2 regions of the Rhodovastum atsumiense genome follow, and region 2 is predicted to be linked to the other one. Evidence: riboswitches for the same ligand, from Rfam matches in the RefSeq annotation. Region 2 holds a riboswitch; the other holds the start of a gene.

Region 1 (4,835 bases), 2.3 Mb from region 2:
AACGTCACCACGTGATCAAGGATCGAACTGCCGGGCACGCCGGAGAGGTTGAAGAAGGTGTGCCCGGTGAAATTGGCGATGGTCTTCTTATCGGCCGCCACCGCCTGCCAGCTCAGCACCAGCTGGTTGTCGTCGGTCACGGCGTAGACCACGCGCACCGGCAGGGTGCCGGGATAGCCTTCCTCGCCGTCCTTGAAGACATGGGTCATCTCGACCGCGTTGGGGGCGAGCTGACGAGCCTCGAAGACCAGCAGACGGGACCCCTTGGTGCCACCATGCAGGGAGTTGGGCGGGTTGTTGATGGTGACCTGATATTGTTGCCCGTCGAGAGTGAAGCGCCCCTTGGCGATGCGGTTGGCGACCCGGCCGATGAAAGCGCCCATCGAGGGCTGGCCGGCCATCACCGCGTCGATCGAGTCGTAGCCGGCGACCACGTCGCCGAGCCGCCCGTCACGGTCGGGCACGAGGATCTGTTCGATCTTGGCGCCATAATTGGTGATCTTCACCACCATTCCCGCCGGGTTGCGGATGGTGAAGAGATCGGTCTGCAGCCCATCGACCTGCTTCTGGAAGGCCTCGCGCCGGAGTTCCACATAGGTGCCCTGGGCGGGGGATTGCGTTGGGGAAAGGACCAGGGCCAGCAGCAATGCCGCACCGAAGGAGCCTGGTTTCGCCATGGTATGCGTGCGCATGAGAGCGTTCCGACCGGAGAGGTTTCCGTTGGGAACCGGTTTCAGATTGTCCGGTCTGCTGTGCGACTCGAAATGAAAACGGTTCCATTGCAACGGTAGGTCACGGCCGAGGGGGGCGCAATCGCCACAGGCGCCCTGCCCGCGACGGAGGGCGGGGCCACAACGGCATGATCATCGGGAAGCAAGGATGGAGCGGGTGAAGGGAATCGAACCCTCGTATGCAGCTTGGGAAGCTGCCGTTCTACCATTGAACTACACCCGCATGCGGCGCCCGAACGAACGGGAGTGCCACCGCAAGCCGGTCCCTATATACGCAAGCCTGGCGCGCTCTGCAACGCCCGGGAATTGACGCGGGCGGCCCGAGGGTCCATACGGGCGGCTCCGGCCGACATCGCGTGACCGGACCTCGTGATTTGTCCGGCCGGATTGCGGCGAGGTGAAACAAGCGCGCTAAAGAGGCCAGCGGGACCGCAGTTTTTCACGCACCCGCGGCGTCCACGGTCGGTCCACCCGCCGCGAGGGCCCGGTACCGATGTCCAGCACCCCCCATTATCGTCCCGCCACCCTGCTGGTGCAGGGCGGCATCGAACGTACCCAGTACGCCGAGACCGCCGAGGCGTTGTTCCTGACCTCAGGCTTCGTCTACGACGATGCCGACCAGGCGGAAGCCACGTTCAACGGCACCACCGACCACTACCAGTATTCCCGTTTCGGCAATCCCACCGTCACGATGTTCGAGGAGCGGCTGGCCCGGATCGAGGGGGCCGAGGCCTGCCGCGCCACCGCGACCGGCATGGCCGCGGTGAACGCCGCGCTGCTGGCCGGGCTGAAGGCGGGTGATCGCGTGGTCGCCTCGCGGGCGCTGTTCGGCTCCTGCCACTGGATCGTCTCCACGCTGCTGCCGCGCTTCGGCATCGCCACCGAGTTCGTCGATTGCGCCGACCTGGAGCAGTGGCGGGCGGCGCTGTCCCGACCGGCCGCCCTGGTGCTGCTGGAATCCCCGTCCAACCCGATGCTGGAGATCGTCGACCTGCGCGCCGTCTCCGCGCTGGCGCATGCCGCCGGGGCGCTCGTGGTGGTCGACAACGTGTTCGCGACCCCGCTGCTGCAGAAGCCGCTCGCCCTCGGCGCCGACGTGGTGGTGTATTCCTGTACCAAGCATATCGACGGCCAGGGCCGTGTGCTCGGCGGTGCCGTGCTCGGCAGCCGCAAATGGATCGAGGAGGTGCTGTCCCCCTTCATCCGCAACACCGGCCCGGTGATCTCGCCATTCAATGCCTGGCTGCTGCTGAAGGGGCTGGAGACGCTGGCCCTGCGCGTCGAGGCCGGCTGCCGCAATGCCGCGGCGATCGCCGATTTCCTGGCGACCCGGCCGGGGGTGACGCGGGTCTGGTACCCCGCCCGCACCGATCATCCGCAGCATGCGCTGGCGATGGCGCAGGCCTCCGCCGGCGGCACCATGGTGACCTTCGAGGTCGCCGGCGGCAAGGAAGGCGCGTTCCGGGTGCTGAACGGGCTGCGGCTGGTGCGGGTTTCCAACAATCTCGGCGATGCAAAGTCGCTGGCGACACATCCGGCCACCACCACGCATATGCGCATCGGCCCCGAGGAGCGGGAGCGGCTGGGCATCACCGACGGCGTCATCCGGCTGTCGGTGGGGCTCGAGGATGTCGAGGACCTGAAGGAGGACCTCGCCCGGGCGCTCGACGGACTTGCCAGCCGCGCGACGGCCTGAAGGCTGGACAAGCTCCCGGCGGGCGGTGTGTCATCCCCGCCGGGAGGCGAACATGAGTGTGGACTACAGCCAGACCACGCGGGAGATCCGCGTCGACGTGCGGTCATTCTATCTCGCCGACCAGTCGCGGCCGGAGGAGGGGCGGTTCATGTGGGCCTACCGCATCCGCATCCACAATCTCGGGCGCGAGACGGTGCAGTTGCTCCGGCGCACCTGGCACATCACCGACGCGCACGGGCGCACCCAGACCGTGAACGGTGCCGGCGTGATCGGCCAGCAGCCGGTGCTCGAGCCCGGCGAGACCTTCGAATACACCTCCGGCACGCCGCTGGAGACGCCGTCCGGCTTCATGGTCGGCGCTTATCACATGGTCGTGCCGGACAGCGGCGAGGCATTCGACGTGGCCATCCCTGCCTTCAGCCTGGACAGCCCGCACCAGGACGGCCGGGTTCACTGAGACGTGACGGACAGGTTCGATGGGCTCCGCAACCGCACCGGATTCGTACCGCGCTCATCTTGTGGGCCGGACGGTCTGGCCCATATGCCTTCACGGTGAGCCGGACAACAGGCGCCAACGTCCCTCGCCCACATCCAAGATCAGCCATCACCTGTGCGAGGAATGCTGCGGTGAATATCGTGACCCCTCCTGACCGCCTGGGCCCGTCCATGTCCGTGAGCACGAAGCGCCCCACGCGGGAAGAAGCCGAGGCGGCGGTCCGCACGCTGCTGCTGTGGGCCGGCGAAGATCCGCAGCGCGAAGGATTGCTCGGCACCCCCGACCGGGTGGTGCGCTCCTACGAGGAGTTCTTCGAAGGTTACCGGATCGATCCGGTGGCCCTGCTTGAGCGCACCTTCGAGGAAACCGACGGCTACGACGAGATCGTGCTGCTCCGTGACATCCGGCTGGAGAGTTATTGCGAGCATCACATGGTGCCGATCATCGGCCGTGCGCACGTGGCCTACCTGCCGCATCGCCGCGTCGTCGGCATCAGCAAGCTCGCCCGCGTGGTGGATGCCTATGCCAAGCGGCTGCAGATCCAGGAAAAGATGACCGCGCAGATCGCCAACACCATCAACGAGGTGCTGCAGCCGCGCGGAGTGGCCGTCATCATCGAGGCGCAGCACCAGTGCATGACCACGCGTGGCGTCCACAAGCCGGGCGTGTCGATGGTGACCAGCCGGATGCTCGGCGCCTTCCGCGAGGACGCCAGCACGCGGCGGGAATTGCTGGCGATGATCGGTCGTTCCCCGGCCGGCAGCATCGACTGAGCCGCGCAGCGAGACTGGGGTGCAGGGGCCTTGTGGCCCCTGCCGGGTCGAGGGCAGAGCCCTCGCCTTCCTTAGACTTTCCAGCTTTCAAACCCCACAACGCCGGCCAGTTCCCCCGCAATCCCCGGCGCGGCAGCGATGATCTTGTTGCCGCGTTCCATGCCGTCCCCTTCCAGGAACGGCGAGACATGGGCACCGGCCTCGGCCAGGATCGCCAGTACGGCGGCCACGTCCCACAGATTGATGTGCAGTTCCACATAGGCATCGAGTCGCCCGGCAGCGACGTCGGCAAGCCCCATCGCCCCTGATCCGCCGGAGCGCATCATCGCCCCCGCGCCCATCACGTCGCTGACCAGTTTCCAGTAGCGATCGTTCGGCCGGCGCGGCGACCAGCCGCATTCGATCATGGCGCGGGTGAGTTCGGTGGTGGCGGCGGCCCGGATCGGCCGGCCGTTCAGCGTGGCGCCGTTGCCTTGCCGGGCAGCGAAGGTTTCGCGCAGGGCCGGTGCCACCAGCACCCCGAGCAGGGCGGTATGATCCTCGATCAACCCGAGCGAGACGCACCAGCGATCGGCACCGCGGGCAAAATTGGAGGTGCCGTCGATCGGATCGAGCACCCAGCGCAACCGTCCCTCGCGGCCTTTGCCGGTTTCCTCACCCTGGAACCCGTCCTCCGGGAAGGCTTCGGCAAGCGCCTTCGCAACGAAAGCCTCGGTGGCGCCGTCGGCCTCGGTCAGCCAGTTCTGGGCGCTCTTGAGCGTCGCGGCGGTGGCGGCCCCTGGGGGCGGGCGCATGCTGAGTGCCAGCGCGGCCGCCTGTTCCGCGATGCGAATGGCCGTGTCCAGTCGTCGTTCGAGTGCCGTCATCGGATCCCCGCGCGCATGAAGCTTTGCACGAATTGCCTCTGGAACAGCAGGAAGGCAACCAGCAACGGCGCCGATGTCATCAGCGTCGCGGCGGTGATGATCGACCAGTCGATGCCCTGGTCGGTGGAGGCGAACACCGACAGCCCCACCGTCAAGGGACGGGTACCGACCGAATTGGTGATAACCAGCGGCCAGAGGAAGTTGTTCCAGTGATAGCTGACAGACACCAGGCCGTAGGCGATATAGGTCGGCTTCGCCAGGGGCACGTAGACC
Region 2 (4,835 bases):
TCGACTTCGCCCGCCGTGACGGCGCCGACGGCGATGACGGGACGGCGGTGACCGATCCGGCCGAGGCGGTCGGCGGGATCAGCGAGCTGATGTCGCGTACCCTCGGCCAGGCGCATCGCCTGCGCTGCGAGATCGAACGACAGGGCCTGCCGACGCTGGTGCGCGGCGGGCGCGGCGGGCTGGAGGTGGGGCTGATGAACCTGGCCGCCAATGCCCGCGACGCGATGCCGGCAGGAGGCGAGATCGTCATCCGCCTCGCCCCCGAACGGGTCGCCGGCCGCCATCCCGCCAGGCTGGTCCCTGGTCTTTACGTGCGGGTGTCGGTCGCAGACACCGGCGAGGGCATGCCACCGAAGGTCCTGGCGCGGGCGGGCGAGGCGTTCTTCACCACCAAGCCGCGCGGCAAGGGAACCGGGCTTGGCCTGTCGAGCGTCCGTGGCTTCGCGGAAAGCGCGGGCGGCGCGCTGCGGATCGAGAGCGAGCCGGGGCGCGGCACCACGGTCACCTTCTGGCTGCCGGCCGCCGCCGAGGACACGCGGGAAGATCCGGCCAGCAACGTCCTGCCGTTGCGGGCGCGCTGAGCGGCGCCGGGTCCGGCCGCCCTTTCAGGACGGGCGGAACAACGGCGGCAGGGGAAAGCCGAGGTCGCGCAGGTTTTCCCCCTGCTGCTGTCGTTCCGCCGCGGCCTCCTGCCTCGGCGATCGGGACTCTTCGCGCGTCCGCGCGCGGCGTTCCCGGTCGGCGGCGATGATCCGGCAGATGCGCTCGCTGTGTTCCCACTCGGCCGTGGACCTGGCCCGAAGCGCCGGGCAGCGTTCCCAGTTCGCCGCGATCGCCGCGTGCAGGCGGGTGAAGCGATCGATCTCGATCCGGAGGCATTCAAGCAGGACGCGCACGCCGAACGGCTTGCAGAGCAGTGGCCTGCGGCGGAATCCCATCGCCTCCGCCCTGCCCTGATCCGCCGTGGTGAAGATCGCCGGGACGAGCAGCCCGGCGACATGCCGCGCCATCTCGAACACCTGTAAGGGGGGAAAGCCGAGATCGGCGATCACGCAATCAACCACTGGGATGCGCGCAAGGACGGCAAGCGCGGAGACAACATCATGCGCGGTGACGATCTCGCGCAGGCCGACATATTTCAGGCTGCTGGACAGCGCCGAGGCAACATCCCGGTCAGGCTCGATGACAACCGCAGTGGTTGCATCCAACATTGCGCACTCCGATGCCGTCGCCTCTCCGGTCGATCCCGTGAAAAATCGATCCCGCCGAAAACAAAAAGTTTAGTCGACCACCTTAAAGTAAACCAATCAGCTCAGATATCTGACTTTAATATTGTTACTTTTTTTCTGGATATCTGCCTGCACTGGTATGCCCCCACGCCCCGTGGGAACTGCCACCGTTTCGCAGCCGCCGGCGAACGGCGCGATGTGATGCGATGTGATGACGGGGGGCCTGCGGTCAGGCCGAACGGCGTTCAAGGCGGCGACACGGATGCATGGCCGCGGAAACGCAAATGGCGGACAGGGCCGAAACCCTGTCCGCCATCAGAGCAGAGACGCCGAGAGGCGTATCTTACTTCGCGGCGACCGTCTTCACCGGACCATTGATCCAGTTGAACTTCGGCTGCGACACGACGGCGAAGTGAACCGCGATCGCGACCACGAGGGCAGCGATCCAGATCACCGGCAGCCAGGTCTTCGGGTTCAGAACCAGCCAGATCTTCCAGTCGTCCTGCGGGTTGGCCATGGGTGTGTTCTCCTCAGCTCAGCTTTAGAACCAGGGCTTCCAGATCCACACCAGCAGGTGCGCGACCGCGGCAACGCCGAGGAAAGCCGAGAAAGTGGTCTTGAACTGGTTGTGGAATTCCTGGGCTTCTTCTTCGGTGAGCCCGGAGAGGCTGTTCGCCATGATCTCAAATCCTCCAATCGGAGCGGTTTAACCTGTGCCGCGACGAGCGCGGCGGTCCTTCGTGGGACACCAGACCCTGGCGACTGCGCCGCCTTGAGCCGGTTCCGTCTGGACCCCGAACGCAGGTGGAGATTAGGTTACAGGGCTTTCATGTGTCAAGCGGCCCTGACGGATTTTTTCGTCAGCTTCTCATGACAACCCGCGTCCGATCAGAGCCGGGTCGAACGGCGTGGTCTGGTAAATCTCGTTGATCCAATTACCAAACAGAAGATGGGCATGGCTGCGCCAGCCATTGACCGGCTGGCGCAACGGGTCATCATCCGGGAAGTAATTACGCGGAACAGGTATTGCCGGATCATGAACGGCGTCACGCCGATATTCATCAGCCAGCGTTCCGGTGTCGTATTCCAGGTGGTTGAACATGTGCAGCAACCGCCGCCGTGGATCCTCGATCAGGCACAGTCCTGTTGCCTCGCTCTCGGCCAGCCGCACCAGGCCGGCGCCGGCGGGAATGTCCTGCGCGCGCATCTCCGTCCAACGTGATACCGGAACGACAAAATCGTCCGAGAAGCCGCGCAGGTACGGCGACGCCGGCACCAGGGTCCGGTGGGGAAAGACGCCGAAGGCCTTCCGCGGCAGTTCGTGCTTCGGCATGCCATGGAAATGCTGCAGTGCCGCCTGGGCGGCCCAGCAGATCGTCAGGCAGCGATGCACGTGGCTCTGCGTCCAGTCGAGGATGGAGCACAGTTCGTCCCAATAGGCCACCTCGGCGAACGGCATCCGCTCGACCGGCGCGCCGGTGATGATGAAGCCGTCGAAGCGGTCCGAGCGGACATCGGCCCAGGGCCGGTAGAAGGACGCCATATGGTCGGCGGAGGTGTTGCGCGCGACGTGGTTGGTGATCCGCACCAGCGTCAGTTCCACCTGTAGCGGCGTGGCGCCGACCAGCCGCGCGACCTGCGTCTCGGTCCTGATCTTGTTCGGCATCAGGTTGAGCAGACCGATCCGCAATGGCCTGATGTCCTGCCGCACGGCGTCGGCCTCGCGCATGACCACGACGCCTTCCGCTTCCAGCGTGCGGCGCGCGGGCAGGTCGTCGGGAATCTTGATCGGCATGGTCGCGTCGGTCCCCTTCGGCTTCGTGGGACAGACGCAGTGGCTTGTGTCCGTTTGGTTGCCGGCCTGGCCACATCCTCCCTCGCGGGAGCGCCACCTTGCCCGGATCGGCAGGTTGGCGTTGGGCGTCGTCCCAACTCTTGATGCAGCACCGATCCTATGGGGTCCGGCGGGCGCTGGCAACGGCCCGTCCCCTCAGCGCAGGGCCGGCTCGCGATCCAGCAGCGCCGCCACCCGCCCGGCCAGGATCTCGGCCTGGATCGGCTTGCGCAGTTGCACGACGTCGCCGTCCCCGCCCCCCTGCGCCACCGGCCCGGCCCCCTCGGTGGCAAAGCCCGTCAGCAGGATCGCCGGCAGCCCCGGCCGGCGCCGCCGTGCCTGCCGGATCAGCTCCGCCCCGTCCATGCCAGGCATGGACAGGTCGGTGATCAGCAGGTCCACCGCCTCCCCCGCCTCCAGCAGCGCCAGCGCCGTGGCCCCCTCCGCCGCGTCCAGCACGGCATGGCCGGCCTCGCGCATTTGTTCGGCGAGCACCTCGCGCACGCCGGCTTCGTCGTCCACCAGCAGCAGCCGCGCCGTCCCCTGCGGGGCGGGCGTCGCCCGCCGCGGCGCCAGTCCCGCGGGGGCCTCCGCCGGCGCCGGTTCCATGCCGGCCGGAAACCACAGCCACACCACGGTGCCGCGGCCGGGCGTGCTGTCGATCTGCAGGCCGCCGCCGCTCTGCTCGGCGAAACCGCGCACCATGGCCAGGCCAAGCCCCGTCCCCTTGCCCAGCGGCTTGGTGGTGAAGAACGGCTCGCTGGCCCGCGCCAGCGTCGCCGCGTCCATGCCCTCGCCGGTATCGGCGACCGAAAGGCGTACATAGGCGCCGGCCTGCAGCGCCACCGGATGGGCGACCGCGTCGTCCGGCGCCACCGTCACAGCCGCGGCCGCCAGGGTCAGCGTGCCCTTCCCCGCCATGGCGTCGCGCGCATTGGCGGCGAGGTTGACCAGCGCGGTTTCCAACTGCGCCTTGTCGGCCAGCAAGGGCGGCAGGCCGGAATCGGTCTCGACCCGCACCGCGATGCCGGCACCGAGCGTATGCGCCAGGATCTCCCGCAACCCGGCCAGCAGGGCGGGCACGTCCACCGCCTCGGCGCGCAACTGCTCCTGGCGGGAGAAGGCGAGCAGGCGATGGGTGATGGCACTGCCGCGCTCGCTGGCGGCGATGATCATGCCGGCGAAGCGGCGCACCCGCTCAATTTCGGTCGGGCGGGCACGGATCAGCGCGGCGCTGCCCTGCACCGCCTGCAGCAGGTTGTTGAAGTCATGCGCCACCCCACCGGCCAGCTTGCCCAGCGCCTCCATGTGCTGCGCATGCGCCAGCCGCGCCTGCGCGGCCTGGCGGGCCTCCGTCTCCTCGCGCACCCGCACTTCCAGGCTGCCGGCCAGGGCGCGGTAGCGGGCCTCGCTCTCGGCCAGCGCCGCCACCGCGCGGCGCTCGGCGTCGATGTCGGCGAGCGCCACCACCGCGCCGGTCACCACGCCGTTGGCGGGATCGCGGATCGGGGCGGCGGTGGAGCGGTACCAGGCCAGGCTGCCGTCACGACGGCGGAAGCGGATCTCCAGCGAGGGCGCCGCCTCGCCCGCCAGCGCGCGCGCCAGCGGGTAGTCCTCCGCCCGCAGCCGGTGCCCCTCCGGGTCGTAGCCCTCCCAGCCGCAGCAGGCCTCCCCCCCGGCGGAAGGACCCGGCGTGACGCGCAGCACTTCCCCGGCACGGCGGTTGCGCATCATGATCCGCCCCGAGGGCGCGTCGACGAGCAGCACGCCCA

What was found. Region 2 has a riboswitch for S-adenosylmethionine ahead of NBY65_RS19490 (homoserine O-succinyltransferase). Riboswitches for the same ligand answer to the same signal wherever they lie in the genome.
Region 1: another riboswitch for S-adenosylmethionine. It lies ahead of metZ (O-succinylhomoserine sulfhydrylase); the one in region 2 lies ahead of NBY65_RS19490 (homoserine O-succinyltransferase).

Annotation. Positions count from the first base shown of each region.
Region 1 covers NZ_OW485601.1:2,048,047-2,052,881, forward strand. Annotated here, with positions in the region: gene NBY65_RS09280 (aldose epimerase family protein) at 1-692, opposite strand, end outside; tRNA gene NBY65_RS09285 (tRNA-Gly) at 881-954, opposite strand; SAM riboswitch at 1,088-1,167, shown strand; gene metZ (O-succinylhomoserine sulfhydrylase) at 1,225-2,427, shown strand; gene apaG (Co2+/Mg2+ efflux protein ApaG) at 2,480-2,884, shown strand; gene folE (GTP cyclohydrolase I FolE) at 3,094-3,696, shown strand; gene NBY65_RS09305 (inositol monophosphatase family protein) at 3,768-4,562, opposite strand; gene NBY65_RS09310 (carbohydrate ABC transporter permease) at 4,559-4,835, opposite strand, start outside.
Region 2 covers NZ_OW485601.1:4,299,920-4,304,754, reverse strand. Annotated here, with positions in the region: gene NBY65_RS19510 (ATP-binding protein) at 1-581, shown strand, start outside; gene NBY65_RS19505 (response regulator) at 606-1,211, opposite strand; gene pufA (light-harvesting antenna LH1, alpha subunit) at 1,573-1,746, opposite strand; gene pufB (light-harvesting antenna LH1, beta subunit) at 1,771-1,908, opposite strand; gene NBY65_RS19490 (homoserine O-succinyltransferase) at 2,098-3,024, opposite strand; SAM-I-IV-variant riboswitch at 3,069-3,176, opposite strand; gene NBY65_RS33880 (ATP-binding protein) at 3,220-4,835, opposite strand, start outside.